2 linked regions of the Sporomusa sphaeroides DSM 2875 genome follow. The protein of the gene in region 1 interacts with the protein of each later gene in a pairwise test. Links are inferred from orthologs where the notes say so. Each region holds a gene or a part of one and is shown on either strand. Other genes may lie near its edges. The genes, in order: ftsZ and rlmN.

The links.
Region 2: the proteins of ftsZ (region 1) and rlmN interact in binary tests that used the Escherichia coli proteins (3 or more experiments, as listed by UniProt). The link is inferred for Sporomusa sphaeroides DSM 2875 from one-to-one orthologs.

Annotation. Positions count from the first base shown.
Region 1 is NZ_CP146991.1:1,817,434-1,824,088, reverse strand. The notes cover bases 40-2,922. They hold ftsZ (cell division protein FtsZ), read right to left. Parts: upstream 2,065-2,922; coding sequence 1,015-2,064; downstream 40-1,014. Other genes in these bases: ftsA (cell division protein FtsA), read right to left, coding at 2,092-2,922; SPSPH_RS08180 (sigma-E processing peptidase SpoIIGA), read right to left, coding at 40-823. In the rest of the region: more of SPSPH_RS08180, read right to left, coding at 1-39; more of ftsA, read right to left, coding at 2,923-3,285; SPSPH_RS08165 (small basic family protein), read right to left, coding at 3,445-3,774; SPSPH_RS08160 (DUF881 domain-containing protein), read right to left, coding at 3,776-4,468; SPSPH_RS08155 (cell division protein FtsQ/DivIB), read right to left, coding at 4,495-5,241; SPSPH_RS08150 (D-alanine--D-alanine ligase family protein), read right to left, coding at 5,339-6,271; murA (UDP-N-acetylglucosamine 1-carboxyvinyltransferase), read right to left, coding at 6,289-6,655. UniProt on the Escherichia coli protein: Essential cell division protein that forms a contractile ring structure (Z ring) at the future cell division site. The regulation of the ring assembly controls the timing and the location of cell division.
Region 2 is NZ_CP146991.1:2,288,917-2,305,684, forward strand. The notes cover bases 7,934-10,874. They hold rlmN (23S rRNA (adenine(2503)-C(2))-methyltransferase RlmN), read right to left. Parts: upstream 9,963-10,874; coding sequence 8,904-9,962; downstream 7,934-8,903. Other genes in these bases: SPSPH_RS10735 (FHA domain-containing protein), read right to left, coding at 7,934-8,013; SPSPH_RS10740 (FhaA domain-containing protein), read right to left, coding at 8,016-8,783; rsmB (16S rRNA (cytosine(967)-C(5))-methyltransferase RsmB), read right to left, coding at 9,976-10,874. Outside these bases: bifunctional diaminohydroxyphosphoribosylaminopyrimidine deaminase/5-amino-6-(5-phosphoribosylamino)uracil reductase RibD, read right to left, coding at 1-193; rpe (ribulose-phosphate 3-epimerase), read right to left, coding at 642-1,298; rsgA (ribosome small subunit-dependent GTPase A), read right to left, coding at 1,299-2,174; pknB (Stk1 family PASTA domain-containing Ser/Thr kinase), read right to left, coding at 2,220-4,106; SPSPH_RS10720 (peptidoglycan D,D-transpeptidase FtsI family protein), read right to left, coding at 4,121-5,548; SPSPH_RS10725 (FtsW/RodA/SpoVE family cell cycle protein), read right to left, coding at 5,541-6,803; SPSPH_RS10730 (Stp1/IreP family PP2C-type Ser/Thr phosphatase), read right to left, coding at 6,809-7,522; more of SPSPH_RS10735, read right to left, coding at 7,528-7,933; more of rsmB, read right to left, coding at 10,875-11,319; SPSPH_RS10755 (DUF116 domain-containing protein), read right to left, coding at 11,356-12,132; fmt (methionyl-tRNA formyltransferase), read right to left, coding at 12,144-13,085; def (peptide deformylase), read right to left, coding at 13,091-13,543; priA (primosomal protein N'), read right to left, coding at 13,661-16,081; SPSPH_RS10775 (hypothetical protein), read right to left, coding at 16,181-16,309; SPSPH_RS10780 (heavy-metal-associated domain-containing protein), read right to left, coding at 16,322-16,549; metK (methionine adenosyltransferase), read right to left, coding at 16,693-16,768.

The sequences.
Region 1 (6,655 bases):
CATAAAGGCCAATAAGCACCTCGGTCGTATATGCCAAGCCATCCTCAGTCCTCACACTAATACCGTCCGGTCTAAAACCAAGCAGCATATTTTTTCCACCGACAGATTGACAAGGAATAACTTCCACTCTTGCCAGCCAAGCTGCATCCTGACATTCGTGAAGATTTGACAACCAGGCCGCCGGACTGGTAGAAGTTAAATAACCGGCTGCCTGTGAGCCTAGCAACTGAATTGCCGACTGCCAGCATAGCAGGACTACCGGCTTGTTCCCCAGCAGTGAATATAAGTTATTCCCGGTATCCAGCATGCCGGTGACATCTTTGTTCTGTCCATTATATTCAATCCGCACTTGATAGAAATTTCGCCGGCGAATCATTTTCCCCATCAGTCTTCTGGCAATAAGCGTAACAAGCATGACGGCTATGACACTGCCTGCAGCTAAGCTGCTCCAGGACATATCAAGATAATTGCCTGCCTGCTGGGGTGCTTCTGTTTGAATAAAGTATAGCCAACCTAAGGTAGCTCCGCCCAAAATGAAGGAGACAATAAAGAAGGCACCGACAAGGACCAATGTTGTCCTGACCGTCCTGTAACCAAAAGCCAGCAAGACAAGCACTACAGACATCAGCAACTTTCCCGGAATACTGTACAATACCGCCAGCTCCGGAAAAATTCCACTCAAAGCATAAACTCCCCCAAAGAGGGCGGCCGGCAACAGGCGTTTCCAGCTATAAGAAATGCCTGCCGCATGCGCTGTTAAGACCAGAATAACGCTATTCATGATACAATTAACAATCAATACTACATCAGCATAAATATACACTGGACATACCTTCCCGGCTGGAATTTTATAAGCTGTAACACTCTACACTATATGCGCTGAACCTAATTGCTATTCCAATTATAACAAGCAGCTAAGTAAAAGAGTGTCTGTTTTTGCCAGAAATTAACTGCAAAAACAGACACAAAAAACCCGGCTCAGATTGAGCCGGGTTTAATTTTCCTACTATCTTTTTAGCGACGCATCCAGGCGGGGATATCTAAGTCCCGCCCTTTAAATGGTTCAATAACCGGAGTTCCTTCTTTTCCTTCACTGTGTTTCAGGAGTGGCTTAGGATCAAAACCGGTAGCAATAACAGTTACCCGTACTTGATCTTCAAACATCTCATCAATGGTAGCACCGAAGATAATGGTAGCTTCCGGATCAGCAGCTTTGGCAATAATATCGGCAGCTTCATTGACTTCAAACAGTGTAGTATTGGGACCGCCGGTGAAGTTGAGCAATACACCTTTAGCACCATCAATCGACATCTCTAACAGCGGGCTTCTGATAGCTGCTTCAACAGCCGCAATGGACCTGTTGTCGCCTGTGCCAAAACCAATACCCATGAGTGCTGAACCAGCGTCACTCATAATCGTCTTAACATCGGCAAAGTCAAGATTAATTAACGCAGGCACAGCAATCAGATCAGAAATTCCTTGTACACCCTGCCGCAGCACGTCATCAACAATTTTGAAAGCATCCATAATAGAAGTTCGTTTATCAACTACCTGGAGCAAACGGTCATTAGGAATGGTAATTAACGTATCTACTTTTTCCTTAAGCTTGGCAATTCCCCGTTCGGCTTGGAGTTGACGTTTACGTCCTTCAAAAGTAAATGGTTTGGTAACAACCCCAACCGTTAAAGCTCCGACCTCTTTGGCACATTCGGCTACCACCGGCGCTGCGCCAGTACCCGTACCACCACCCATGCCGGCGGTAATAAACACCATATCGGAACCTTTAAGAACCTTAATGATATCCTCGCGGCTTTCTTGCGCCGCTTTTTCACCAATATCCGGATTAGCGCCTGCCCCTAAACCTTTTGTTAACTTTTCCCCGATCTGAATCCGATAAGCGGCTTCAGAACCAATGAGCGCCTGAGCATCGGTATTAACAGTAATAAATTCCACGCCCTGCAATCCGGCACCAATCATGCGATTAACCGCATTATTGCCGCCACCGCCTACACCGATAACTTTTATAGAAGCAAACTGGTCTAAGTCCATGTCAAATTCCAACATTACAAAGTTTTCCTCCCTTAACATCTATCAAATTTTCAATAGTTTCTTTGCTTTATCAATAAATACACCCCACGCGCTCTGACCAGCCTCCGGCTCGTTTGCAACAATCCGTGTACCATGGCTTATAATGCCATAACACACAGTATTGGACGGATGTACATATTCAGCAGCCAGCCGGTCTGGTTTCACCACTTCGGTATCAAGCTGAAAAACTTTAGCTACACAAGCTGCCATACTAGGCGTCGCCCCTGAACCACCAGTCAAATAAATACGTTCAAAGGTCTGTTCTGAGCCAGGCAGATACTTGTCCATTAACGGCTTAAGATAATCGTACATCAAAGTAACAATTTCATCTACTCTGCTTTCAATAATATCATATAAAAAGTCAAAGTGAACATGTTTGTCAGTCGTTCCATAATCATTGCAATCAAGCACTATTCCCTGGTTACGCAAATCAGGAGACAGCCGGGAATAGTAGCGTTTGATTTCCTCCGCGTGGGCTTGGCTGACGCCTATTCCCTGCATTAAATCACTAGTTATGTAATCACCGCCTAACGGTAACGAAGCCGAGTAACAAAGGTTGCCACCGACATAAATAACAAGTTCAGAAGTACCGGCACCCATATCGATAAAGATAAAGTTGCCTGGCCGCGCCGGCAGCTCATTTTTCATAGTTTCGGCTGCGATAACACTGCCAGCGACAATACCATTCAACTGGATTCCCTTCCCGGCAAGTGCCTCTCGGAGCTCCTGGATAATGGCTTGAGGAGCTGATATGATATGGGCTTCTACTTCTAAGGCGGTCCCTGGCAGGACTGCCGATTCTTTGGCAGGAAACACATGCAAAATGTCGGCATCATCCTGGGCAACCGAAAACATGGCCGCTTTGCAGGCACGCTCAACATCCAAACGGGTTACCGTTCCAGGTGTTGACGGCGCAACGCTGCCAATACTATTTTGCGTAACAAGTGTTGAACCACTGAGCCCCAAATAAACACCACCGGCAGCTTGGGTGTCAGCCGCCATAATAACACAATCTACTGCTTGTCTTATAGAATAAGCCAAAGCATTTATATCCGTAATGACTCCCCTGGCATATCCTGCTGTCGGGGCAGTCCCACTGCCGACAATTGCTACACTGCCATCGGCTTGTAGTTTTCCGGCAAATACTTTGACCATGCCTGTGCCGACATCAATAGCTAATATGTTTTTTTTGTTCATAAATCCCTCGCAGCACAGTATTATGTTTCTTCCCAATAGTTTCAACAAAAGTAGCATTTTCCCTTTTTTTTTCCGGAAAAATACTCGCTTTTTTTAAGGCAGTAACAACTAGAGCTTCAAGACCGAACCACTAACAGACGGCCTGAAGCTCCGGAGAATTTATTTCTTAAGAAAATACCGGCGAATGATAGCCAGGTTTTGAAAAATCCGTAAACCAAAAGCCAATAGTGCAACATAATATAAATCAATCCCCAGGCGCTCACCAATATAAACTAAGCCGGCAGCCATAAGCGCATTGGTGAAAAAGCCGGTTATAAATACCGTATTGTCAAATTTGTATTCAATTCCGGCTCTAAGGCCGCCAAATACCGAGTCTAACGAAGCCAACAAAGCTACCGACATAAATTTTGCATATTCAAGCGGTACAGTAATCGGGAAAGAGATACCAATAAGAATACCTATAATAAGTCCAATAATCGGCAAGACCATATTACTGCTCACCTTCCTTAGCCGGCTTGGCAAACTCAAACCGGAAAGCGCCTTTATATGCCGGGACCACTACTGCCTCTTGCTTTTTAATTGTCACTTGAATACCCCAGAATTGCAAGGTTTCAATAACACCGCCGCGCATTTTCAGTGCATTTTCCAATGTTGTGGGTTCTCCGATAGCCCGCACATCATAAGGTGGCGAATAACGGGAGTTATTCACCGATAAAGTTGGACCGGCACAGCGAATTTCCGAGCTGGCAATGAGCCGCTGCTCATTAATAGAAATAGCCTCAGCACCTGCCGCCCATAATTCGTTAATGACTTTTAAGATATCATCATCATGAATAAGATACAGGTTAGGGTTTTCCCCCGGTTTGGACGGCCGTTTGCTATCATCAATTGTTACAATAATTCCCGGACCTTCTACGGCTACTACACCGGCGCCCATCCTTACCCGGTCAAATTCCTTGGATGCAACTTCAACACCTGAAGTGCGTTTTAAATCCTGAACCTGCTTAGCCAGCTCATCCCGTTCCTTTTCAGTCTGGTTCAGCCGTTGGGATAAATCCTCTACCCTTTGATAGGGAATACTTGATTTAATATCCTCAGTGGTACGATATTGTACCGCCAGCATAATACCCAGCACTACACAGACCAAGGCAATGGCAAATTGCCCCTGCTTAATAGGTAACAAAATATCGTCTCCTTTCCAATTACACCTTATTTGTCCCGTATTTTGATAATGGGTGAAGTATAGTTAAGATCTATATATTCAACAACCATTTTTTTTGCGGAAATTTCCTGTAAAATTTCACCTGTTAATTTGGCTTTTTCCATAAGCCGTTGATTGTCACCAACCCGAATATAAATCGAGCCGGTGGTATAAGCTACAAGTTCATCAGCAGACTTAATGTTGACCTCGGATAATTGGTTTAAGACCTCCTCATCCAGCGCCGCCAAGTATGTTAATACATTTAAAAGTCCAGGATTATTCACTTGGTCACCAACATATACATTCCCCAAACGGACGCCGGTAATAACAGGCACTTTGACTTGTTTCAAATTTTTAAAAGCCGCCATAACTATGCCCTGCCTGTCAATTTCCACAAAACCATACTGATTGGCGACAAATGCCAACGGCTGACGTTCCTGAATATGAATACCGATAGTAGCCGGAAATTCTCTTTCAACCTGCACTTCAGCCACCCGCAGGTCATTCAGCAATCGGTCCCGTATTTCAGGGGTTTTCAGCCGAAAAATATTTACTTGTTCAGGAACACCCGCAACACGCAATACATCTTCGACAGCAATATACTTATTGCCTGAGACAACGACTGTCCCTACCGTAAAATAGGAAGAATTAATAAATAAAAAAAATGCTATCAGCACTGCTAAAGCCGCCAGACAAAGCGCGAATCGCGAAGCCCGGCGCTTCCTGTCCGCTTTCAAGCGTTCTGCCGTTTGCATGCAATCACTCCTGTAGACACCTTATGCAGTAATTATACAACGGATTGTCCGCTAAAGAAATAAAAAAATGAGCAGTTAATACTGCCCATTTCACCTTTTATTCAGCTACCATCAACAAAATGCGTTCACACAATTCGTCAAAACCTATACCGACAGCAGCTGCTGCCTTGGGCACAAGGCTGGTAGCCGTCATGCCTGGAATAGTATTAATTTCCAGAACATGAGGCTGATTATCGTTGCCCAGCATGACGTCAACCCGGCCAATCCCCCGGCAGCCCAGCAGCTTATATGCGGCAAGCGCTATGCGTTGTACATGGTCGGCAACCTGGGTTTCCAGTCTGGCCGGCACAATATATTCGGTGGCTCCCTTAGTATATTTAGACCGATAATCATACCGTCCGGATTGGGGTACTATTTCGATGATGGGCAGTGCCTCCGGCGAGCCTGTGCCAAGGATGGAAACAGTCAGCTCTTTCCCCCGGATAAATTCTTCAACAACAATGTGACCGCTGTAGTTAAAGGCTTCCCGCACAGCAGACTCAATATCACCGGCCTTTTCGACAATGATGACACCGATGCTTGAGCCCTGAGCGGCGGCTTTTACTACTACCGGCACACCAAAGGTAGTTAAAATATCCTCTGCCACCAAAGCCAAATCTGTATCCTGTTTGCTGTACAGCCGGGACTGCGGGGTAGGTATCCCTGCAGACATAAACAAGCGCTTGGTTATCGCTTTATCCATGGCCATCGCACTGGCTAACACTCCTGAACCGGTATACGGTATTCCCAGCATCTCCAGGGTGCCTTGCATCAGTCCGTCTTCACCATACAGTCCATGAATAGCATTAAAGACTACATCAATCTGCTCTTGTTTAAGCTGTTCAATGAAATTAGGGGGATCAAGGTCTACGCCAACGGCAGTATACCCTTTTTCTCGCAGCGCTGTTAAAATAGCCCGCCCTGTATTTAACGATACTTCTCGTTCAGACGACGGCCCACCCATAACAACTGCAATTTTTTTGTTTTTCATAAAAAATCCCCCTTTAGTTACCCTGTCCTTACAATTTGTGCTCCTAAAGACTGCAACTTTTGCTCTAAATTTTCATAACCGCGCTCAATATGATATACCTGTTCAATCTCGGTGGTGCCTTTCGCCGTTAATGCCGCCAAAACCAGCGCACTGCCGGCGCGCAAATCAGGAGCAGCCACAATGGCGCCTGTCAGGCTCGCTACCCCGCGGATAATGGCAGTACGGCCTTCCACCTTGATTTTGGCCCCCATTCGGGTAAGCTCATCAACATGCTTAAACCGGTTCTCAAAAATAGTTTCGGTAATAATACTGGTCCCTTTGGCAATGGTTACTAAGGAGAGCATGGGTGCTTGCAAATCGGTGGGAAAACCGGGATATGGCAGT
Region 2 (16,768 bases), 480 kb from region 1 along the record:
CCTCTTTGGCCAGTTCGCCAGCCTGGGACAAAGCATGAATTTCCGCATGGGGTGTACCGGCCTGACGATGCCAGCCTTGACCGACGATCCGGCCGTCTTTTACAATAACGGCGCCTACCAGTGGATTGGGGCTGGTTCTGCCTGCCGCATACTGTGCAATAGTCAATGCTTGACGCATATAATATTGATCCATAGAAGCCCTCCAGTACATAAAAAAACTGTTGATACGCTTTGGGGCTATCAACAGTTTATATCGGCAAATTGAAAATGCCGATTGGCTTAAATTACGCCTTTTACCATCCAGACTATACTGTCGGCTCCGGAATTTCACCGAATCAGCCGTAAAACGGCTCGCGGGCTATACCGCCGGTCAGGAATTAAAAGATTTCTCTTTTTCACCTTGCCCCAAAGGCTCATTATACAGTTGTGACCATAATGACTCTAGTGCTGCATCCGGTGATAACATGAAGTATATCACCGGCCTTTTTGCCGCCAGACTTTGTTGTCGTCGCCTTACATATGTCCGATATGTGCGGCTCCTCCGCCGCGCCTGACAACAAAAATTCTCGGAGCTATACTCCATAACATCACCGGATACAACACTAGCTCCTATAATATGTTACCATTAAACGACAATATAATCAAGTCCCGCGAATGGCATTAATTGCTTGCGGTATGTCGGGTGCGCCGTAAACCGCAGAACCGGCAACCAGAATGTTGGCACCGGCAGCTATTACCTGGCGGGCGGTAGCGGCATTGATACCACCGTCAACTTCAATATCGACGATAAGATTTCGTTCATCAAGCATACTTTTTAACCGGGCGATTTTATCCACTGCGCTGGGTATGAACTTTTGTCCGCCAAATCCGGGATTAACACTCATAATCAGCAGCATATCGACATCGGCAAGCACTTCTTCCACTGCCGACAAGGGTGTTGACGGATTTAGTGAAACGCCTGCCTTTTTTCCCAGTTCTTTAATGGTTTGAATCAGCCGGTGCAAATGGGGGGCTGTTTCGGCGTGAACGGTAATAATATCGGCCCCTGCTCTGGCGAATGGCTCAATCAGGTCTTGCGGATTATTAACCATTAAGTGAACATCAAACGGTAATGGGGTAACTTTGCGAATGGCAGCAACAACTGGTGCCCCAAAAGTCAGATTGGGAACAAAATGCCCATCCATTACATCAATGTGTACCCAGTCGGCACCTGCCTGCTCAATTTTAATTATTTCATCAGCCAACCGGGAAAAATCGGCCGATAGTATGGATGGAGCAATCTTGATTGTCTTCGTCATTTAGTATCCCTTCTTGTTTTCTCTAATTTCAGTCAGTATCTCAAGATAGGACTGATAGCGGTCTGCATGAATTCTTCCGTCTGCTGCCGCTTGCTTAACAGCACACTGCGGCTCTTTGTAATGGAGACAGGTATTGAATTTACATGCTGGAGCAACTGCTGCGATTTCAGGAAAATAATCCATGAGATGGGCTGCTTCCATGTCATTAAACTCTGTAAAGCTAAACCCCGGAGTATCTACGACAAAACCTCCGCCTGCCAGCGGCAGCAGCTCGGCAAACCGGGTAGTATGTTTACCACGGCCGATTTTGTGACTGACTTCGCCGGTAGTTAGCTCAAGACCTGGCTGGATAGCGTTAAGCAGCGTTGATTTGCCTGCTCCTGAAGGACCGGCAAAGACGGAAATCTTATTGTAAAGAAGTGAGCGCAGCGTATCAATACCTGTACCCGCTTTGGCAGCGGCGGTGAGTACTTTATAACCAATTTGCTCATAGCGTCCGGCAAGTTGTGACACAGCATCAAGATCAGCTAAATCGGTCTTATTGATGCAGATAATTATGTCCAGCTCCGAATACTCGGCAACAACTAAAAATCTGTCAACTAAAGCTGGATTAATATCAGGATTAACGGCCGCAAAAGTCAATACCACCTGATCGATATTGGCAACCAGCGGGCGTTTTAAGATACTGCGCCGGGGTAAAATTTCCTCAATAACGCCCTTGTCCGGTCCGGTCATGGTATAGGTTACTTCATCACCTACTGTGAGCGAAAACCGTTCTTTCTTAAACCGGCCGCGCAGATTGCAACTGACAATTTTGCTGCCTGATTGTATATAGTAGTAACTGTTATAGGCTTTTACTACAATACCGTTGAGCACATGAGGCCTCCTAATTCAGCGAATTCAGGCGTGTGCGGAAACACGCTATATTGTTTGCTCTTGCAGCAGCTTTTCGTTAATATACACCTGAACACGCACCTGGCCGATGCCTTCAACTGTTTTTTCCACTCGCGCACCAGGTTTGTGCGCGCCTTCATAAACAATCCGGCGTCCGTTGGTGTCGGTGACGACGATTTGCAGCTGCTGGCGGGACGGGCCGTCAGGTACGGTTACCTGCACCACTGCCCGCTTGACTGCGCCTGGTACTCCTTTGGCAACAGAAAAATCAACGGTTGTGCCTTCCGCTACTTCGGTAGCCGGTGGCGGATTTTGGCTGACAATGGTTCCCGGCGGATATTTATCATTTGGTGTTTCGGTTACATTCCCCTGCTTGAGTTTTAGGCTCTCGAGCTGAGTGGCAACGGTGTCTAACAATGATCCCTGGAAATCAGGCAACACTACTTTTTTCGGTTCAGCACCTTTGCTTATTACAATATCAATGGCTGTGCCTTTTTCTATTTGTGCCGGTGGCCGCGGATTCTGGCCGATAACGGTATCCTGTGCAGCATCTGGGGAAAATTGTTCGTCAATCCGGCCTAATTTAAGGCCGTAATTTTTAATTTGCAGTTCCGCATCCCGGCGGTTAAGACCACGTAAGTCAGGGACACCAATAATTTCGCCGCCCTTACTGACAATGATCGTTATCATGCGCTGCTCTTTCACTGTTGTTCCCGCTTCAGGCTGCTGGGAAATAACATAGCCTTCCGGCACTTTGTCACTGAAAGCATCTGAAACCGAAACCCTGAGATTCTGGCTGGTGATAATATTTTTCGCCGCCTCGGCCTGTTTGCCGACGACATTGGGAACAGTAACCTCACTTAGGCTCCAAAATTTGCCAAAACCCAAAAAGGCAGCAAGTGCTGAGCCAATTAATAAGAAGAATAATACTGCCCATAGCCAGATTTTAGGCCGTTTTTTCCCGTTTGAATGAGGCAGCCGGGAGTCTGCCTGCGCTGATCCCTGCGGCCGTTCGTGTTCTGCCGGTGATGTAATTTGCGGCAATATCTGGGTGGGAAAATCATTGCGGGATAATCTGCGGGTACGGTCATCACTTAAATAATTCTGCGCCATGGTAAAATCGGCAATCATCTCACCGATATCACTAAACCTGGCTGCCGGATCTTTATGTATTGCTTTCATTATAATAGCTTCAACCAATGGTGGTATTTCCGGATTTAATTCACGGGGCGGCTTAGGGTCTTCCTGTATGTGTTTTAGTGCAATACTAATTGGCGATTCACCGGCAAATGGAACATGGCCTGTCAGCATTTCATAGAGCACGATGCCCAGAGAGTAGATGTCGGATTTAGCACCAACAGCAGAACCTTTGGCTTGCTCGGGCGAAAAATAATGCACTGAGCCGATAATGGTACCGGAGTTAGTCATAGTAGAAGAAGTAACTGCTCTGGCAATGCCAAAGTCGGTTACTTTTATCCGCCCTGACCGGGTGACTAAAATATTATGCGGTTTGATATCGCAGTGAACCAAATTATTCTGGTGAGCGTGCTCAAGCGCTTCTGCTATTTCGATAGCAATACGCACGGCTGTTTCTACCGGCAGCGGTGCTTCGCGCTCAATTTTATCCTTCAATGTTTCCCCGGAGATGTATTCCATGATAATGTAGTAGGCTTGTTCATCAAGACCAACATCGTAGATGTTAACGATATTAGGGTGAGAAAGCCGGGCTGCAGCCTGCGCTTCCCGCCGGAAACGGCTGACGAATTCTTCGTCATCAGTAAACTGGGAACGCAGCACTTTAACAGCTACTGAACGGTCCAGCAGTTTGTCATGGGCGCGGTATACATCGGCCATGCCGCCGCCGCCAATTCGTTCTAATATTGTATAACGATCATCAAGTGTGCGATTGAGCATCAGTTCCCTCCCCCCTAACGTAATGCCTGTACAAATATTTGCCGGGCCGCGGGTGCGGCAAAGGCACCGCCTGAACCGGCATTTTCAATAATCACGGCTACCGCAATTTGCGGGTTGTCAGCCGGAGCAAAGCCAATAAACCAGGCATGTGATGCGCCATGGGGATTTTCGGCTGTACCGGTCTTGCCGGCAACCTCAATACCGCGCAGCGCAGCTCTGCTACCTGTTCCTTTATTTACCACAGTTACCATCATAGCGGCAACCTGACCGGCAATTTTGGCATCCACCGGCGACAGCCATTTTTCCGGTGAAGTTTCTTTGAGCACAGTGCCGTCAGGAGCCGTAACTCTTTGCACTAGATATGGTTTCATTATAGTTCCCTTGTTGGCAAAGGTCGATACCAGCATCGCCATGCTAAGCGGTGTGACTAACAGACTTCCCTGACCTATGCCGGTTTGGGCTAAATCGCCGTCACTTAACTTGGAAAAAGCAGGCAGCCTGCCGGCACTTACCGGAATATCGCCTGTAGGCGGCTGAGCCAAACCATAGCGCTCATAGTGTTTAGCCATCTTATCCCGCCCCAAATCCAGTGCTAACTGACCAAAAGTAACGTTGCAGGATACAGCCAGCGCTTGCTCTAACGTCACTTTGCCATGCGCCTGGTGATCGACTTCCGGCAGTGTATAATCTGAACCGATTTTTAGTGAACCGGTACAAGTAAACTGCTGGTTGACATTGGCCGCCCGCTCAGCCAAGGCAGCTTCGGCTACCAGCACCTTGATGATGGAGCCTGGCGGGTATAGCCCTTGGGTAGCCCGGTTAAGCAAGGGGCTGCCCACTGCCTGTGAAAGGGTATCCCAGTTAGCTGCAAGCGTATTGGGATCAAAACCGGGGCGGCTGACCATAGCCAATATGGCACCAGTTTGCGGCGATATGGCAACAATTGCGCCGCGTCTGTTACCCAGTGCCTGATAAGCAGCTTGCTGCAGCCTGGCATCAAGTGTGAGGGTAATAGTGTTGCCTGCACTGCTGGTAAATAACTGGCTGACTGCACCTAACCGCCGTTCAGGATTTATTTGACCTGACAGGTAGCCGTCATAACTGCTTTCAAGACCGGTTTTGCCATACTTGGGATGGTCATAGCCCACAATATGGGCAAATAATGTATCATATGGGTATTCCCGCTGATACTCTTTTTGTGCCGACCGTTTGCTTACAGCCAGCACGTTTCCCTGACTATCGACAATCTGGCCGCGCTCCACTTTGAGGGAGGCTTCAGCTGTGCGACGGTTAAGCGGGTGAAAGGCAAGACTGTTGCCTGCAATAACTTGCAGATATGTCACATAGCCAAACAGCAGCACCAGCAGACCGACCAAAAACAGCGCGGCTTGCCGGATACTCCGGCGGATTGCCTGATGTGGAAGCTTTTTATGATTATTCATTGGGTGCTGTCGCCTCCGATATGGCAAATAACATACCCAGCAGGATAAAGCTTGAGACCATGGAGCTGCCGCCATAACTGATCAGTGGCAGGGTTATGCCGGTCAGCGGTAAAAACTTAGTGACACCACCAATAATGATAAAAACCTGCAGTGCTGTAAGGACTCCTAAACCACCGGCCAGCAGCATGGTAAATGGAGTCGGCGAGATTAACGCCGCGCGAAAAGCCCGGTAGACAATAAGCATATAAGCAAGCATTACGGCAGTCGTACCCATTAGCCCCAACTCTTCACCAATAGCGGCAAAGATGAAATCAGTGTGTACTTCCGGTATGATAGTGGGATAACCGAATGTCAGGCCGCTGCCAAGAATACCGCCTGAGCCTAGAGCAAACAGCGACTGAACAATCTGATATGCTTGGCCGGTAGGGTCGGCCCAGGGATTGGCCCAAATATCAATTCTGGTCTGAACATGAGGAAATAGCAGATAGCACACCGTTGAACCAGCAAAAAACAAACCAAGTGCCAATACTACATAATTTAGTCTGCCGCTTGCCATATAAACCATGGTTACCGTTGTGCCAAAATACAACAAAGCTGAACCTAAGTCACGCTGGACAATAAGCATAGCCATGGTTAAACCCCACAAGGCCAATAAAGGGGCGATAAAACGCGGATGAGGCAAAGTAAACGGACCGTAGTGTCTGGTGGCAAATGTTAAAAGTTGACGTCTTTCGCTTAAGTAAGCGGCTAAAAATATAATAATCAGCAATTTGGCAAACTCGGAAGGCTGAAATCTTACCGGACCTAGGATAATCCAGTTTTTGTTGCCACCGATGTCTACGCCAAACAGGATAGTGATGATCAATAATGCAACACCGGTTATACCACACAGGTACTTATATTTAGCGATAGCATCGGCTTGGCGAAAACATGCCGCCGTAACGACAAAGGCCACCAGCCCTATCGCTAACCAGATAACTTGCGGAATAAATAAATCAGGACGAAGTCTTATAATAAGTGTTAGCCCGATAGATGCTAAAAATACGGCTAACGGCAATATTAACGGATCGGCAGCAGTGCAAAAACGGCGAACAAGTAATGATGCTGTCATACACAAGCCGATTAACCCAACGATAATACTAAGTATTTGGTAAGTAAATTGCTGGTTTGACAGGGTAACTGCAAGGTACCCGTTGATTAAAATGACACCAGTCAGTAGGAGTAGTCCAAATTCAGCTTGTTTTACCTGCTTCATATAAGCTAACCCTTATATTGCACGAGAATAGCTGTAATATTGTCATAGCCGCCGGCATCCCGTGCTTGCTCTACCAGGGTATTGACAATCGTCTGCGGCTGGTCTAGCTGTGTGCAAATCCTTAGTATAACTTCTTCGCTAAGCATATTGGTTAATCCATCAGTGCATAGCAACAAACTATCGCCAGGCTGCCAGGAAAATCTGCCTGAATCTATGCATATGGTATCACTGGTGCCCACAGCCCTTGTCAAAATATTGCGGTGCGGGTGAACCAGTGCTTCCTCACTGGTGATGTTGCCGCTTTGCACCAGTTCCCAAACAAGTGAATGGTCGCTGGTTATTTGCTGTAATATGCTGTCCCTGATTAAATACAATCTGCTATCCCCGACATGGCTCCAGCATATCTCAGTACCGTCAGCATATATGGCAGTAACGGTAGTCCCCATACCCTGACATTCGCTTTTGTTCTGGGACATCTGGTAAACAATGCAATTGGCTTTGTCAATTGCTTCTTTTAATACCTGTTCCCAGTTGGCAGGTTGTTCAATTTTCTGGATATGTTCCTGGATAGTACTGGCTCCAAGGCTACTGGCAATCTCCCCCGCAACATGTCCACCCATGCCGTCGGCAACTACAAACAAGTGTGGCGGCGAAAAAACATAACTATCTTCATTGATTTTGCGTACCATACCAATGTCTGACTGTGCAAATGCCAGCATGGAAATCACCTCTCAAACGTAAGAGTAACCGCTCCAATCTGTATTACATCTCCATCCGCTAAAGCAATTTCTTCTTCAATCGGTTGGCCGTTAACGAGCGTGCCGTTTGTGCTGCTTAAATCAGCTAACAGATAGTTATGCTTCGATTTGGAGATGCAGGCATGCTCATGTGAAACAAAACTATCATTAATTACTAAATCATTATGCTCACTGCGTCCTATTGTTAAACTGTCGCTTATGACAAAACTGGTTTGTGACAGCAAGGCTTGCTTGTCGGCAATAACTACAAGCCTGGGCGGCGGTGTATCACTACCGGCTGCCGCCTGCAGTTCAGAACTGACCAAAACAGTATTCTTCACCGGATCTGACAAGCCTGTCAAATCCTTGACTGCAATTTTTATTACATGGTACAAAAAGTAATAGAGCAGTATCACCAGGCTATACTGCAAGGCTATTACAACAATATTAAACACCTGCATTTTTCCGGGCAATTCTACTTCACCTCATACAAAATCACAGTGTTCCCCACTTTTACTCTGTCACCGCTTTTCAACTGCTTGTGGGTAATACGCTGGTTGCCGACATAAGTGCCGTTAAGACTTTTGGCATCGTGAATAACATGAGAGTTCTCTTCATACACAATATATGCGTGCAGACGTGAGGTATTCATGTCTGTCAGCGGCAGTTCATTTGTATTACGGCGACCAATGTTTATCCGGTTAACAGTGCAGTCAATTTTTAACCCGGCATCCAATCCGTCAATTACGGTCAATAAGCCATGTAAAAGCTGCTGTGGCGGGCGGGTTAGGAGCATGGGCTCCATTTTGTCGAATATCCTGGTATCGCCGGCATCAGGGATAGCGTCAAGCTGGTTGTCACTTTCTTCGGCGGGAGCTTCGGTGAAACTTGACGTAATCCTGAACTCCTGTTTGCTTAATTGTTCATCAGCAAAGAGTTCGATTTGAGGGCAGCCAGCCATAGTATAACCTTTACTGCGGCTTTCTTGGCTCAAATACATCGATAATTCACCACACACGGCTGGCGCACAAGGCTCCAGCCGTTCGTAGTCTTCCTGGTTTATATAGACCGCGTAGTGGTTTGGCACATAAACGCAGGATACGCCAACCGTACGCTCATCTTCCATTTTCCTGGCCAATTGCTTGGCAATTTCAGCCGGTTGCAGGCTGCTGGAAAACTGCTTATTAAAGAACCCTTCGATATATTTTTCAAAAAAATTTTCGATATTGCGAACAATTTTCAAATATAACACTCCTGCTAAGCACTTAAATCTTTCATTCTGCTCCGGCATCCGCTTTTGCTAAAATTTAGCGTACAGGACGCATTTCCTTTATTATACGCGATATTGCTGAGCTAGTCAAAATTAACCATTATCTAAAATTATTTTGTGGCGCAATTGGCCGCAAGCGGCATCAATATCTGTTCCCATCTCGCGTCTGACAGTTACATTAATATGCTGCGCCTTTAACAGTTGCTCAAATCTAACGACCTCAGCCGGCGAAGGACGGAGTAATCCCCGTTCAGGCACCGGGTTAATGGGAATTAGATTGACGTTAGCCAACCGACCTTTTAACAGAACCGCCAATTCGGCAGCCTGTGACGGCTGGTCATTAATGCCGGCAATCAAAGTATATTCATAAGTGGCACGTCTGCCTGTGGCAGCAGAATAGCGGTCACCTGCCGCCAGCACTTGTTCGAGCGGATAACGCTTGTTAATCGGCATAAGTCTGGTTCGCAGTTCATTAGTAGGTGCATGTAATGAGATTGACAGCGTGAGCGGTAATGATTCCTGGGATAATCTGTCAATTTCAGGAACAAGTCCGGAAGTTGACAAGGTTATACTGCGGTAACTCAGATTCAGGCAGTAGGCTTCATGGATAAGCCGAATAAAACGCAGCACGTTATCATAATTTGCCAAAGGCTCTCCTGAACCCATAATAACAATAGAGTCTACCTTTTGTTGTTCAAGTGTTAACAGTTCCTGGATATACAGCACCTGAGCGAGTATTTCTCCGCCGGTAAGGTTTCGGGCTAACCCTCCTAAGGTGGATGCACAAAAAGTACAGCCCATAGCACAGCCAACCTGAGTGGATATGCAAACGCTATTGCCATAAGGTTGACGCATAAGAACTGTTTCGACAGCCATATCATCAGGAAAGGCCAGCAAAAACTTGCTTGTCCGTCCATCGCCCGAGTGTTGAACCGCCTTTTGCCGAAGCTGGGTAATGGTAAATTGGTCATCAAGCTTAACTCGCTGGTCTTTAGACAAATTAGTCATGGCGCTAAAGTCACGGACATTGTGTTTATACAACCATTCGGCAATTTGCCTGGCCCGGTATGTTTCTAATCCCAAAGGCCGTATGGCCTCTGCAATCTCAGCGGCAAACAGCCCGAACAATTCTAATTTTGCTGTAGTTGTCATATTAATTACCGCCTTACTGTTGACGCGCTATACGAGCGATGAAAAAACCATCAATACTGTCGGTATGCGGCCAGAGCTGCAGCAGCTTGTCAGGACGCTTCTGGGCCGGCAGGTACTGACCTGTGGGCTCAAGACTAAAGTCAGGATGTGCACGTAAAAAATCACCAACAATATCTTGATTTTCTTCAGGCTCGGTTGTGCAGGTGCTGTATACCAGAACGCCGCCGGGCTTTACACATTGAGCGGCGCTGACTAAGATAGCAGCCTGTAATTTAGGCAGGTCGCGCAGTATTTCGGGCGATTTGCGCCAGCGGGAATCAGGTTTTCGCCGGAGCACCCCCAGACCGGAGCAAGGAGCGTCTACCAGTACTCTATCTGCCTTAAGCGGAAACATGCTGCCTAAATTTACGGCATCAAGTGCCCTGGTTTCTATATTAGTCAATGCCAGACGGGCGGCATTCTCCCGGATAAGTGCCAGTTTATGCTCATAAATATCGGTGGATAATATTTTCCCGGTATTATTCATCAGGGCAGCAATATGTGTAGTTTTGCCGCCAGGTGCGCCACAGGCATCGATGATAAATTCGCCGGGTTTTGGGTCTAAGATGTGCGCGACCAGCATGGAGCTTTCGTCCTGGACCTGGAACAGACCTTCCTGCAAGGAGGCAAGAGTACCCAGACCCGGATGTTCCTGACAGACAATTCCTTCAGGCGTCCAGGCCGACGCCTGACAGGCTACGCCTTCGCCGGCTAAGCGCTGCAGGAGTCTGTCGCGATTGATTTTGATAGTATTGGTGCGTAAGGAAAGGGGCGGTATAGTATTGTTAGTCTGGCACAAAGCTTCACAATCGGTTACACCCAGGCGTTCCACCCACCGTTCAACCAGCCATTCAGGGTGGAAATATTTTAATGCAAGGTATTTAACCGGTTGACTGTCCCGGTCGGGATACACAACTTTTTCCGGATTGCGGGCAGCATTGCGCAGCACGCCGTTAACAAACTTAACGGTACCGGCATGACCATACTTCTTTGCTAATTCTACCGACTGGTTGCAAGCGGCAGAAGCCGGTACTTTTTCAAGAAAAAACAGTTGATATATACCCAGGCGCAGGATGTTTCTAATAACAGGTGCTACTTTGGTGAGTGAACGGTTCAGATAGAGGCCGAGCAGCCAGTCCAAAGTCGCGCCTGCTTTGACAGTACCATAAACCAGTTCGGTAATAAACCTCCGGTCCTGATCAGAAAGCTGTCCCTGGGCCGTACGCCGGTTTATTTCTTTAGCAAGGGCAATGTTGGCATAGGCGCCGTTAGTTTCAACTTCATTAATTATTTTCAGCGCCACTTCCCTGGCGTCAATTTTTTTTGCGGTCATTGCTGCCACCATCTTTATTTATTATTTATGCTTCTTATTCGTAACAAAGCTTTGGAGCGCTTGTTCGACCTTTTTAAGGTCGACTTGCGTGTTGCAGCAGGGACCCTGTGGTCTGCTGTTAAGTACGCCAATGACAGGGATGGGAAAAACATCCTGAATGCCGCTTGTCAGGTCGCGTTCACAGGCAATGGCCAGTACGGCGTGCGGGCGTATTGTTTTTATTACTTTTCGCGCCAGAGTACCACCGGTTACCACTGCGATGTGAACCCCATAGTTTTCGGCAAGTGTGGTCAGGTCACCAATGGGACAAAGGCCGCAGCGGCGGCAATTGGCAACATTGCGGGTAATTTTATGCGGGCAGTCTTCATGCTGCAGGCAATGCGGGGTCATAATCAGCAGCTTACCGGACTCTACGACGATGTTCTTGTGTTTGATTAAATGGTTGCTGACCTCAATAAACGAGCGTTCAATACGTTCTTTTTCAACGTCAAAAAGCTTGCCCACACATATGGCAAGAGGAAATAACAGATTAATGGCCGACCAGGCCACTCCCTGGAACATTCCCAGGGTATTAAACCCCAAAATAGCCAGGATGATACCGATAACACCAAAGGCAGCAGCCAAAATTACCGCAGCCAAAACTACGCCGAGAATCATGGGTAAATAGCTGCTGATGTTAGCCAGGCCGGGCAGACTAACGATCCATAGACCATAACTTGAGATGGTTGCAATACATAAACTGATGAGAATAAGTATTAAAAACAGACGCTTGCGAGGACGATGAGCTACTTCAATCATACTTTCACCTTCTACTCCAATAGGTTGCCTACGGTAAGACAATAGCCGCAAACACAGTCGCTTGCTTTCATCCGTCGTTTGGATTCAGGCTGCACTTCCAATAGTTCGATTGTCCCTTTACCTGTTTCAACAACCAATCCTGTTTTGGTTATCTGGATAATTTGTCCCGGAATTGAACAGGAGTGTGAAGCGTCATGTACTCTAGTCTGCCAGATTTTCAATGATTTATTTTGATAGGTACAATACGCTCCCGGCCAGGGATTCAGGCCTCGTACGAGGTTATGTATGGCTGTTGCCGGCAGATGCCAGTCAATCCGTTCTGTGGTTCGGCACAACATTCGGGCATAGGTTGCTTCAGACTCTTGTTGTACTTCGCGCGGCGCGCTGTTTGCCGCCAGTTGCCGGAGAGTATCTGATAATACGGCTGCACCAAGGTCCTGCAATTTATCATGCAGGCTGCCGGTAGTATCTGTCGGAAGGATCGGGATTTCGGCTTTGGCAATCATGTCGCCGGTATCCATGCCGACCTCCATATACATGGTGGTAATACCGGTGGTGGTTTCTCCGTTGATGATGGCCCAGTGGATGGGCGCTGAGCCGCGATATTTGGGCAACAGTGAGGCATGTACATTAATACAGCCGTAGGCCGGCAGTTCTAACAGCTTTTTAGGCAAAAGTTGTCCAAAGGCAACGACAATAATAATATCCGGGTTAAGGGCGGCAATCTGGTTGTAGCTGTCAACAGTTTTGATGCTGGCAGGCTGCAGAACAGGCAGATTGTATGCCAGTGCAGCTTCTTTAACCGGCGAGTAGGCCAGTTTTTGACCGCGCCCTTTAGGGCGGTCAGGCTGCGTGATGACTCCGGCTACCGGATAACCTTCTTTTACAAGCATATCCAGACAAGGTACCGCAAAGTCGGGTGTGCCCATAAATACCGTACGCAATTTTCCCATTACAACTACCCCTTATGTATGGTTTTTGCCAGTTCGATAAACAAAATGCCGTTAAGATGGTCTATTTCATGTTGCAGAGCACGTGCCAGTAGGCCAGAACCGGAAATCCGGATTTTTTTGCCGCTGCGATTCAGAGCTTCCACCGTTACTGTCCCATACCTTTCTACCTCCCCATACATGCCTGGGACACTCAGACAGCCTTCTGTACCATTTTCACAGCCCTCTTTGTTAATGATTTCCGGATTAATCAGTTCGATAATGCCGTCACCAATATCGATAACTACCACTCGCATGGATACTCCCACCTGCGGAGCAGCCAGTCCGATACCATCGGCGGCATACATGGTTTCAGTCATATCGTCAAGCAATTGTTTAATTTTGCGGTCAATCTTTTCTACAGGCGCAGCAATATCTTTAAGCACTTTGTCGCCTGCCTTTTTAATTTCCATTACTGGCATGGTTTTGTACCTCCCTCTTTCCTTTCAGGCCATTAGACAAATTTTATCACAGTTTAGCAGGTGACGAAAGTGTCAAATACATGAGTCAAGCTTTGACAAAATAATTTAATGTGACGGTTAGATGACATTCACAGGGTCTACGTCAATAATCACATCTTTGCGGCTGCTAATGTGCAAAGCTGTGAACAGGCTGGTCACGGCAGCTGGATCCTTTGTTTTGATTAAAATATTAATGCGAAAGACGTCTTTTATTTTATGAACCGATGCCGGAAACGGTCCAATAATGTCGGCAGCTATTCCCGCCATTGCTTGAGCCAGTTCGACTGCCAATTTGTTAGCACTCTGGTGCACCATGATTTCGTCGGCAGCCTGTACTGTTATTTTTATCAAATTAGCAAACGGTGGATAGTTCAGTTGACGGCGAAAGGCAATCTCATGTTCATAAAATGCCGGATAATTATGCTCTGCTCCGGCAGTTATCGCATAGTGCTCGGGATTATATGTCTGCATTACTACCTGCCCGCTCTTTGCGCCGCGTCCTGCTCTCCCTGCCGCTTGCGTCAAGAGCGCAAATGTCCGTTCAGCTGCCCGGAAGTCGGGCAGATTAAGCGCAGTATCTGCCGAGATAATTCCAACTGCCGTTACATTAGGAATGTCGTGACCTTTGGCTACCATTTGTGTGCCTAACAAAATATCATACGTTCCGGCAGCGAAAGCCGCTAATATTTTATCATGTGCCATTTTGCCTCGGGTGGTGTCCTGATCCATACGCACAATTTTTGCCGCCGGAAATAATGCGGTAAGTGCCTCTTCCACCTTCTGGGTACCGGCGCCAAAATAACGGATATACCGGCTGCCGCATTCAGGACAAGTATCAGGCACAGTATGGCGTTCCTGACAGTAATGGCAGCGAAGGCTATTGCCGGGGGTGTGATATACCAGTGAAATATCACAATGTCTGCATTTGAGCACATGGCCGCATTCGCGGCACAGGACAAAGGTAGAATAGCCGCGACGGTTAAGCAGGATAACGGCTTGCTCCTTTTTTGCCAGGGCTCTGGCTAACATCTCCTGCAGTGGCAGTGAAATGACGCTGCGGCGTCCTTGTGCCAATTCCTGGCGCATATCAACAAGTGTAACTTCCGGCATTGGCACATCATCAACCCGTTTATTCATAGAGATTAACGTATGGGTGCCGTTAAGTGCCTGGAAGTAAGTTTCTATCGCCGGGGTAGCGCTGCCCAGTACCAGGGCTGCACCGGCCAGTCTGGCCCGGATTAAGGCAACCTGCCGGGCATGGTAACGGGGAGATTCTTCCTGTTTGTAAGTAAACTCATGTTCTTCATCGATAATTATTATGCCCAGATCGCGGGCAGGTGCAAATAAAGCCGAACGTGCACCAATAACAATGCCAGCCTGGCCGGACTGGAGGCGGCGCCAGGCATCGTGCCGTTCGCCGACTGATAGTTTGCTGTGGATAACAACAACATCATTGCCAAACGCTGCCCGAAAACGGGCGACAAGCTGACTGGTCAAAGCAATTTCCGGCACCAGGACAATGGCCTGGCGATTATGTCGCCGGGCTTCAGCGACAGCCTTGATATAAATAAGCGTCTTGCCGCTGCCGGTAACGCCGTGAATCAAAAAAGATTTATGCGTTCCGGCTTTAATGGCTGGAATTATTAGCTGTAAGGCGTGCTGCTGCGGTTGTGTCAATGATACCTCGGCAGCCTGCTGACAAACGCTGTCATAGCTGTTGCGGAGTACCGGTACACTGCGGCTGGTAATGAGCCCTTGTTCTGCTAATTTTTTTACAGTGGCTTGCGAAATATTAAGGTGGCGCAACTGGGGCAAGGCAAGTTCATTATTCTGCAGGAGTGCCTGCAAAAGCCGGCGCTGGGCTGCCCTGGTTTTGGGCAGCATTTGCTCAGCTTGAGCAGCAGTTTCCTTGCTGACAGCCAAGTTAATAATCGTCGTTGTACTGGCTTTGCCGCGTGTATTGACAGTATCTGCATGAATAATTAGTTTATGTTGTAAAAAAAATTTTATCATAGCATCTATGTTACCGGGAAGTTTGGCAAGATCTTTGAGACTAACCGGACCATGAGCATAAATATAGGTGAGTGCCTGGCGGTATTCCTCCGGCTTGTTGTCGAGCAGCATGGCTGCCGCTTCATAATCCATTGCGGCAGATGCCTGATAGGCTTTTTGCGTTTTTACTCCCGACAGGCCGGGAACGAACAGACGCATGGCTTCGGCCAGTGAACTGAGATAATACTGGCTTATCCATTTGGCTGTTTTCAACATATTGTCATCAAACCAGGGGTAATCATCAAGTATAGCAAGGATGGCTTTTAAGCCTTCCGTACATTCGGGTTCCACACCGACAACGAACCCTTCTACCTTCCTGTTGCCGAACGGAACTAATACACGCCAGCCGATAGTGATCTCAGGTAAGTGAGCTGGAATAATGTAGGAAAAAGGCTTAGTAATGCTGCGGGCAGGAATATTTACAATAATTTGAGCGGTGTTTGCCATTTTTTCTACACCTGGCTTTCTTTTCTTAAGGATAAAGAGAAGGGGACTATGCAGTCCCCTTTGTTAGCTAACATATATATTTATATTCGCTTTTCAGTGTCAAATACCTGCTACCGGTTTTTCGGGATCATGAGCGGCCATTTCCCAATCTAGCCCGGTGTCCATTGGCAAACGTTTAAAAAAACGCTTAATCCGGCGCTTTTTCAGCGGTGAAAAATGGAGCTTCATATGTCAGACTCCTCAACCTTGAATTGAATAACCGAGTGATTGTAAGGTTTCTTCAATATATCCGCTAGAAGTCACCGATGCATCATGGCTGACAGCAATTTGCTTAGAAGCTAAGTCTACTTTTACGGACGAAACACCATGAAGGTGGGACAACGTATGCTCAATACGGTCCCGGCAATGGTCGCCTTTGAGGCCCCCAACACGGTAAACGGATTGTGTGGTATTTTTCTGTGTGGCCAATGGAATACCTCCCCTTTTTACTGAATTGAGTCTCCAGCAATATTAGTATTACCATTGGCCACTAATTAATTAATATTTATCCGCTGACTACCCTGTCTAAGATTCTTACCCTTTTTTACTTGAAACCAAAGAACGGTTAACTCTTATATATTGGCTTCTTTGCGAAGCATATCGGCTTTATCGGTACGCTCCCAGGGCAAATCTATGTCAGTGCGGCCA